2 linked regions of the Pseudoduganella dura genome follow. The protein of the gene in region 1 interacts with the protein of each later gene in a pairwise test. Links are inferred from orthologs where the notes say so. Each region holds a gene or a part of one and is shown on either strand. Other genes may lie near its edges.

Evidence for each region. The genes of interacting proteins can lie anywhere in the genome.
Region 2: the proteins of cysE (region 1) and cysK interact in binary tests that used the Escherichia coli proteins (3 or more experiments, as listed by UniProt). The link is inferred for Pseudoduganella dura from one-to-one orthologs.

Annotation. Positions count from the first base shown.
Region 1 is NZ_WNWM01000002.1:747,165-751,641, reverse strand. The notes cover bases 900-3,748. They hold cysE (serine O-acetyltransferase), read left to right. Parts: upstream 900-1,881; coding sequence 1,882-2,616; downstream 2,617-3,748. Other genes in these bases: GJV26_RS03450 (cyanophycin synthetase family protein), read right to left, coding at 3,319-3,748; GJV26_RS03455 (YceH family protein), read left to right, coding at 2,625-3,338; rlmB (23S rRNA (guanosine(2251)-2'-O)-methyltransferase RlmB), read left to right, coding at 969-1,715. Also shown: rnr (ribonuclease R), read left to right, coding at 1-896; more of GJV26_RS03450, read right to left, coding at 3,749-3,816; GJV26_RS03445 (hypothetical protein), read right to left, coding at 4,021-4,477.
Region 2 is NZ_WNWM01000002.1:3,771,849-3,775,679, forward strand. What follows is about bases 163-2,937. They hold cysK (cysteine synthase A), read left to right. Parts: upstream 163-963; coding sequence 964-1,911; downstream 1,912-2,937. Other genes in these bases: thpR (RNA 2',3'-cyclic phosphodiesterase), read right to left, coding at 163-357; GJV26_RS16550 (FKBP-type peptidyl-prolyl cis-trans isomerase), read left to right, coding at 394-918; GJV26_RS16560 (cation diffusion facilitator family transporter), read right to left, coding at 1,972-2,937. Outside these bases: more of thpR, read right to left, coding at 1-162; more of GJV26_RS16560, read right to left, coding at 2,938-3,036; GJV26_RS16565 (ArsR/SmtB family transcription factor), read right to left, coding at 3,033-3,353; GJV26_RS16570 (CinA family protein), read right to left, coding at 3,635-3,831.

The DNA of each region.
Region 1 (4,477 bases):
GCCGCCAGCAGGTAAAGGACAAGGCTGCCGGCAAGGAGCCGAAGGCCGCCCGCGACCTGACCGTGTGGGATGCGCTGGGCGTGCACTGCTCGGCCAACGAACGCCGCGCCGACGAAGCGTCGCGCGACGTGGAAGCCTGGCTGAAGTGCTACTTCATGCAGGACAAGCTGGGCGAGGAATTTTCCGGCCTGATCACCGGCGTGACCACGTTCGGCATCTTCGTGCAGCTTGACCAGCTGTTCGTCGAGGGCCTGGTGCACATCACGGACCTGGGCGCCGACTACTTCCAGTACGACGACGCCCGCCACGAACTGCGCGGCGAGCGCACCGGCAAGCGCTACCAGCTGACCGACCGGGTCACCGTGCAGGTGGTGCGCGTGGATCTCGAAATGCGCAAGATCGACCTGCGCCTCGCGCCGAGCGAAACCGAAGGCATGGCGGCGCCGGCGGCGCCGCGCGGCGGGCGCAAGGGGCAGGCGTTCGAGGACGACGGCTTCGGCGACGAAGGCGGCAAACCGCGCCGCGGCAACACGCGCGGCGGTCCATCGCGCAATGGCGCGGGCGGCAAGGGTGGCGGCGGTGGCGGCGGTGGCGGCGGCAAGGGGGCCGGCCGCGCCTTCGCGCAGGACAGCGCGCCGCGCAAGGTTGCCGACGAAGCCGTTTCGCCATACAAGGGCAAGGCGAAACGGGGCGGCAACGACGATGTGGCCGAGCCGGTAGCCGCCGCTCCGGCCCCTTCCATTTCGCTGCTGCCGCAGTTCGACTTCGAAGCGAAGCCGAAGGGCCGCGCCAAATCCACCGCGCCGGCCAAGGGCGGCAAGACCCAGACGGCTGCGGGCTCGGCCGCAAAGCCGGCAGCCGCCGGTGCCGGCAGCAAGACCCGCAAGAAACGCTGATTTTTCGCGCCGCGGCAGCCGCCGCGGCGCATCCTCCGGCGAACCCCGTTCGCCACATAAGAACCACGTACCATGTCCAAGAACAAAATGATTTTCGGCTTCCATGCCGTCACCTCGCGCCTGCGCCATGAAGCATCGTCGGTCGAAGAGATCTTCGTCGACGCCACGCGCGACGACCGCCGCATGAAAGACCTGGTCGCCAACGCCAAGGCGGCCGGCGTGCGCGTGATGCCGGTCGACTCGGCCCGCCTCGACAAGATCGTCGGCACCCGCCGCCACCAGGGCGTGATCGCCTTCGCTTCGCAGCTGGCGCTGGCCCGCAACCTCGACGAGCTGCTCGATGCGATCGAAGGCCCGCCGCTGCTGCTGGTGCTCGATGGCATCACCGATCCGCACAACCTGGGCGCCTGCCTGCGCGTGGCCGACGGTGTCGGCGCGCATGCCGTGATCGTGCCGAAGGACCGCGCGGTCGGCCTGAACGCCACCGCGGCCAAGGTGGCCAGCGGCGCCGCCGAGACCGTTCCATACATCACCGTCACGAACCTGGCGCGCACGCTGCGCGAGCTGAAGGAGCGCGACATCTGGCTGATCGGCACCTCCGACGACGGCGAGAAGGGCCTGTACGATGCCGACTTCACCGGCCCGACGGCGCTGGTGATGGGCTCCGAAGGCGAAGGCATGCGCCGCCTCACGCGCGAAACCTGCGACATGCTGGTCAGCATCCCGATGTTCGGCTCGGTCGAGAGCCTGAACGTCTCGGTCGCTTCCGGCGTCTGCCTGTACGAAGCGCGCCGCCAGCGGATCGCCAGGGAAGGCTGACAAGGTTTCCGGCTGCCAGGCCGTCACCCGGCTGCCGGCCCGGGCCATCGCGCATGCGGGCGGCCCGGGCAGGCATTCGTCGCCATCCATCGCTGCAGCAAGCCCAGCCTGCACACTGCCTGCCGATGCGCTACCATCGAGCTACCGCCCCCGACTCCGTGCAACCATGTTCCGCCACCTGCGCCAAGACATCCGCAGCATCATCGAACGCGATCCCGCCGCCCGCAGCGCCTGGGAGGTGCTGACGTGTTATCCGGGCCTGCAGGCGATCATCGCCCATCGCGCGGCGAACTGGTGCTGGCGCCATGGCCTGAAATGGCCGGGGCGCTTCATCGGCTACCTGGCGCGCATCGTTACCGGTATTGAAATCCATCCCGGCGCCACGATCGGCCGGCGCGTCTTCATCGATCACGGCTTCGGCGTGGTGATCGGTGAAACCGCCGAGATCGGCGACGACTGCACGATCTACCAGGGCGTCACGCTGGGCGGCACGTCGCTGTCGCCGGGGACCAAGCGCCATCCCACGCTCGAGCGCGGCGTGATCGTCGGCGCGGGCGCCAAGGTGCTGGGCGGCTTCACGGTGGGCGAGTACGCCAAGGTGGGGTCGAATGCCGTGCTGCTGAAACCCGTGCCGCCGGGCGCCACGGCCGTCGGCAATCCGGCCCACATCGTGCGCAAGCACGACGGCCATGCGGAGCGCCTGTTCGCGGCCTATGGCGTGACGCCGAACGGCGACGACCCCATGTCGAAGGCGCTGCACGGCCTGATCAACCATGCGGCGGCCCAGGAACAGCAGATCGAACGCATCGTCGCGCTGCTGAAGGCGCATGGCATGCATAGCGGAGAAATCGATGCGGTCGGCAAGGCCGACCCCGCGCAATTGAACAAGCTGGTCGATTAAGGAAAATCATGACAGACGTAGCAAACAATCCGGCAGGAAATGCCCCCGCGCCGGACGCGCAGACCGATACGCTGGACCCGTTCGAAATCCGGGTGCTGGCCGTGCTGGCCGAGAAGGAAGCGCTGACGCCCGATAACTATCCGATGTCGCTGAACGCGCTCACCAACGGCTGCAACCAGCTGTCGAGCCGCGACCCGGTGATGCAGATCTCGGAAGACACGGTGGCCGACGTGCTGGCCCGCCTGACCGAGCGCCGCCTCGTCAACGCCGTGACCGCCGCCGGCGCGCGCGTCACGAAGTACGAGCACCGGATGCGCATCAAATGGTCGCTGGAACAGGAAAAGCTGGCCGTGCTCACGATCCTGATGCTGCGCGGCCACCAGACCGCCGGCGAGATCCGCACGCGCACCGGCCGCCTGCACGAATTCAAGTCCGTGGCGGATGTGGAGAACGCGTTGCAATTCTTGATCGACAAGTATCCGCCGGTCGTCGCCAAGCTGGCGCTGGCACCCGGCACGAAGGAGCCGCGCTATGGCCAGCTGCTCGGTGGCGAGATCCAGCTGGCGCGGGAAGAAGCGGGCTACGGTACCGCGTCACTGGCGCCGGGCGGCGCGTCGCGCGGCGATCGCGTGGCCCAGCTGGAGCTGGAAGTGCAGCAGTTGCGCGCCGACTATGCGGCGCTGGCGGAGCAGTTCGAGCAGTTCAAGCGGCAATTCGAATAGGCGGCGCACCGGCCGCGGCGATACCGCGCAATTCTGCCAGGCCATCGGCCAGCGGGAATGTCTCGCTGGCCAGCAGGCCGTCCACCAGCCGGATGGCCAGCGCCAGCGCGGCATTGGCCACGGTGCCGCAGCGGAACGGCAGGATCAGCCGGTAACGGCCCGGCATTTTCGGCACGCCGCCGACAAAGCCCATCATGACTTCATCACCCGTGAGGCGATGCAGCTCGATCGCCACGCTCTGGATCAGGCGTGCCAGCTGCAGGCCGCGGCCGGGGGCATCGACATCGTCGCCCACCACGCCGATCAGGCTGCGCCCCTGGCGCAGGCCCGGCAGCGCCTGCTTCAGGCGCGTGCGCAGGTTCTGCATGTCGCTGGCGGAGAAGGGAGTAGGGTGGCCGAGATCGAGGATGCTCAGCAGGCAGGGCTCGGTGCAGTAACGGTTGGCACCGTCGAGATAACGCTGGTCGATTATTTTCATTTTGTAACCATCCTTCAAAAACAACAACCAACGCGAGACCGGAAGGTCTGGCGCTGGTGGAATGGTTGCATTATCTCAATGGGGAGGGCCGGGCGGCATCGGTGCGGGTCTGGTAGCGCTGTAAGACAGGGCTTACAGCTGAGCAGTGAGCCCCCGCGCTGCTGTTTTTGTCGCCGCCCGGCAATCGGATCGCAGTCCCTGTGTTCAACCCTCTTCGCGGCGGCTGCGCAGCCAGATGGCGCCGGCGATCATCGCGACGCCCGCGGCCACGCCGACGATCATTTCCGGCGTTGCCACGGCAGCCCATGACGATTGATAGATCAGGTCGAATGCCGCCGCCGGCCCCTGGGTGTTGGCGGCGATATCCATGTCGCGCGCCCGCTCCCGGACGCCGCCGGCCATCAGCCAGGTACCCGGCATCACGCCGATCAGCAGGCGGCTGATGAATTTTTCGATCAGCCATCCGGTGTCGACGGCTTGCCGCAAGCCCTTCTCGGCCCAGGCGCAAAGGATCATCGCAATGGCCGGCACGCCTACCGCCCACAGGAATGCCTTCGAACGGGCCCAGGCGGAAACCAGCAGCAGCCAGCCCACAGTCGGCAGCGCCCAGAGCGCATACACCGGCAGCAGCGAGAACATCTTCAGCGGCCCGAGCCAGAAC
Region 2 (3,831 bases), 3.0 Mb from region 1 along the record:
GCGCATCAACTCTTCATGCAGCGCCACCAGTTCGGGCGGCACCCGCGTCATGCCGGCCCAGGCGATGCGTGGCCGCGCGAAATGGCCGTAGCAGTCGATCACGAGCCGCAGCGTCGGCACGTCGAGCCGGTCGCGGATATCGAGCAGGGCCGGCACCGCGCCGGCCGCCACCTGGCCGAGGAAGGCCAGCGTCAGGTGCAGCTTGTCGGGCGGCGTCAGCCGTCCTGCCACCGGGGCCTGCAGCGCGGCCAGCGCGGCGCGCGCCGCTTCGTCCGGCCACAGCGCGAAGAAAAGTTTGCGGGTCGGTCCTGTAATTGGCCCGGCAAATGGCCCGCCTTCAGGTTCATTTGATATCATGTTGCCGCCTCAAAACCAGTACAGAAAGAATACATGATGACCCGTCTGTCCGCTCCAGTGCTGTCCCTCCTGCTGTGCGCCGCCTCGTTCGCCCACGCCCAGACCCCGCCCGCCGGGCCGGAAAACCCGGCGCAGCCCGCCACCCAGGAAGCGCCCGCCGCCCAGGAGGCGCCGGCCGGTCCCGTGGTGCCGGGCTCGGCCACGATCGGCCCCGCCGCCGAACAGCTGATCGTCAACGACACCAAGGCTGGTACCGGCCGCGAAGCGGCCACCGGCGGCACCGTGTCGGTCCACTACACCGGCTGGCTGTACCGCCCGATGGCCAAGGGCCACAAGGGCCGCAAGTTCGACTCGTCGCGTGACCGCGGCGAACCGCTCGAGTTCCGGCTCGGCGCCGGCCAGGTCATCAAGGGCTGGGAGCAGGGCGTGGCCGGCATGAAGATCGGCGGCAAGCGCACGCTGATCATCCCGTCGAACCTGGCGTATGGTGCGCGCGCCATGCCCAACATTCCGGCCAACTCGGCACTGATCTTCGACGTCGAACTGCTCGACGTGAAGTAAGCCGCGGCGTTACACTGGTCTCCTCACCTTCGTGTGGAGACCTCGATGAACGTTGCGAACGATGTGACCGCGCTGATCGGCAATACCCCGCTGGTCCGCATAAATCGATTGACACAAGGCGGCCCGGCAGGGAGCGCGCCCGCGCAACTGCTGGCCAAGCTGGAATTCTACAATCCGGCCCACAGCGTGAAAGACCGTATCGGCCTGTCGATGATCGCGGCGGCCGAGCAGGCCGGCCTGATCCGGCCGGACACCATCATCCTCGAACCCACCAGCGGCAACACCGGCATCGCGCTGGCGATGGTCTGCGCCGCCCGCGGCTACAGGTGCACGCTGGTAATGCCCGAGACGATGAGCCGCGAACGCCGCATGCTGCTGCGCGCGTATGGCGCCGAGCTGGTGCTGACACCGGGCGGCGAAGGCATGGTGGGCGCGATCCGCCGCGCCGAGGAAATGGCCCAGTCGGACCGCCGCTACCTGATGCCCCAGCAGTTCAACAACCCGGCCAATCCCGACATCCACCGCCGCACCACCGCCGAGGAAATCTGGCGCGACACGGACGGCAAGATCGATATCCTCGTGGCCGGCGTGGGCACCGGCGGCACGATCACCGGCGTGGGCGAAGTGATCAGGGAGCGCAAGCCGTCGTTCCAGTGCATCGCCGTGGAGCCGGAGGCATCGCCGATCCTGTCGAAAGGCACCAAGGGACCGCACCCGCTGCAGGGCATCGGCGCCGGTTTCGTGCCGGCCGTGCTGAACACGCATGTCTACGGCGAAGTGATCGCCGTGAAGAACGACGACGCGTTCGACTATGCGCGCCGGGCCGCGCGCGAGGAGGGGTTGCTGGTAGGCATATCGGCCGGTGCCGCGCTGTGGGCCGCCGTGCAGGTGGCGTGGCGGCGGGAAAACGAAGGCAAGGTGATCGTGACGATCATTCCATCGTTCGGCGAGCGCTACCTGAGCACGCAGCTGTTCGCGGGGCTGGCGGACTGACGGGCCGCCAGCCCCTGGCGGCTGGCACCGGCATCCCGGTGCGGGCCGCCGTCGGCACCGTCAGTGCTGATGGGCATGGCCATGCTTGTGATCATGCTTGTGGCCGTGGGCATGTTCGTGCTCATGCTCATGTTCGTGGTCGTGGTCGTGGGCATGTTCGTGTTCGTGTTCGTGTTCGTGATCGCCATGCCCGTGCGCCTGTCCGTTCTGCCCCAGGCAGCAGGCATGTTCGGTGGTGCCCATCTCCGTCTGCAGCGTGCTGTGATGAATCGAGAATTGCTCGCGCAGGCCGCGCGCGATGTCGTCCATCGCCACATCGCCCGGATAGCCGGCGGGCATGACCAGGTGCGCCGTGAGCGCCGTTTCCGTGGTGCTCATTGACCAGATGTGCAGGTCGTGCACGCCGGTGACGCCCGGCCGGGCGCGCAGGAACTGTTCCACCTTGCGCGAATCCACGCTGCCCGGCACGGCCGCCATCATCATCCGCAGCGACTCCTTCAGCAGCGACCAGGTGCCGGCCACGATCATCACCACGATGCCGATGCTGACGAGCGGGTCGAGCCACAGCCAGCCGGTGAACATCACCGCCAGGCCGGAAATGAGCACGCCGAGCGAAATCGCCGCGTCGGCCGCCAGGTGCAGGTAGGCACCGCGGATGTTCAGGTCGTCCTTGCTGCCCTTCATGAACAGCCAGGCCGAGATGCCGTTGACAAGGATGCCGATGCCGGCCACCACCGATACCGTGGGGCCATGCACGACCACCGGGTTGATCAGTTGCAACACCGCTTCCCATGCGATCGCGCCGCAGGCCGCCATCAGCAGCATGCCGTTGAACAGCGCGGCCAGCATCGAGCTGCTGCGCAGGCCGTAGGTATAGCGCCGCGACGGTTCGCGTTTGGCCAGGATCGCGGCGCCCCACGCCAGCATCAGGCCCAGCACGTCGGAAAGGTTGTGCCCCGCGTCGGCCATCAGCGCGGTGGAGTTGGCCATGAAGCCGTAGCCGAATTCGACCACGACGAAGATCGCGTTCAGCGTGATCGCAATGGCGAACGCGCGGCCGTGGTCGGCCGGATCGCCGTGGTGGTGGTGACCGTGCCCGTGGTCATGGTGATGGTGGCCGCTCATACGTCGTTTCCGGTGGAAGGTTCGGCGATATGCTCGAGCATGTCGCGCAGGACGCCGCTGATGTGCGCATCGGCGGTGGAATAAAACACCTGCTTGCCCTGCCGCTCGGCCTTGACGATGCGGGCCGCGCGCAGCAGGCGCAGGTGGTGGCTGACCAGCGAGCTGGAAAGCTCGAGCGTGGCGGCGATCTCGCTGACGGCGATCGGCGCCGGCACGCAGGCCAGCACGATGCGCAGGCGGGTCGGATCGCCCAGCAGGTGGAACAGGTCAGCCAGCTGGGCAACCGATTCTTCGTGAACGGAAGGGGAGGTGTTCATCTCATCGATAACATTTGAATAGATGTTCACATATTAGTCGCATGAGCACGCCGATGCAACCCGCGAAAGGGGGCGGTCAGCCACGCAGCGGCGTGCAGGAGAGACAGGGAAGTGTTCGCCGGGCGTCTTTGCGAACGCGCGGGCCCGGGAATGTGGATAATGGACAACAGCGATGCGCCACCGGCACCGCGCACCCCGGTCATGCCGGGCGACGGGAAAGCCGGCACCGGACGTGCCGGGAAGGCATGGCGGCACCGGCAGGGCGCCGCGCCGCAATGACCTTAGTTCACGAAGCGCAGCAAGCCCTGCAGTGCATGGATGACCGTCTGCTCGCGCACCGCGCGGCGGTCGCCGGAGAACACCAGGCGTTCGGTATGCACCGTGTCGCCATTTGCCCAGCCGAAACAGACGGTGCCGACCGGCTTGCCCGGCACCGCGCCGGTCGGGCCGGCGATGCCGGTGGTGGAAACGGCCAGGT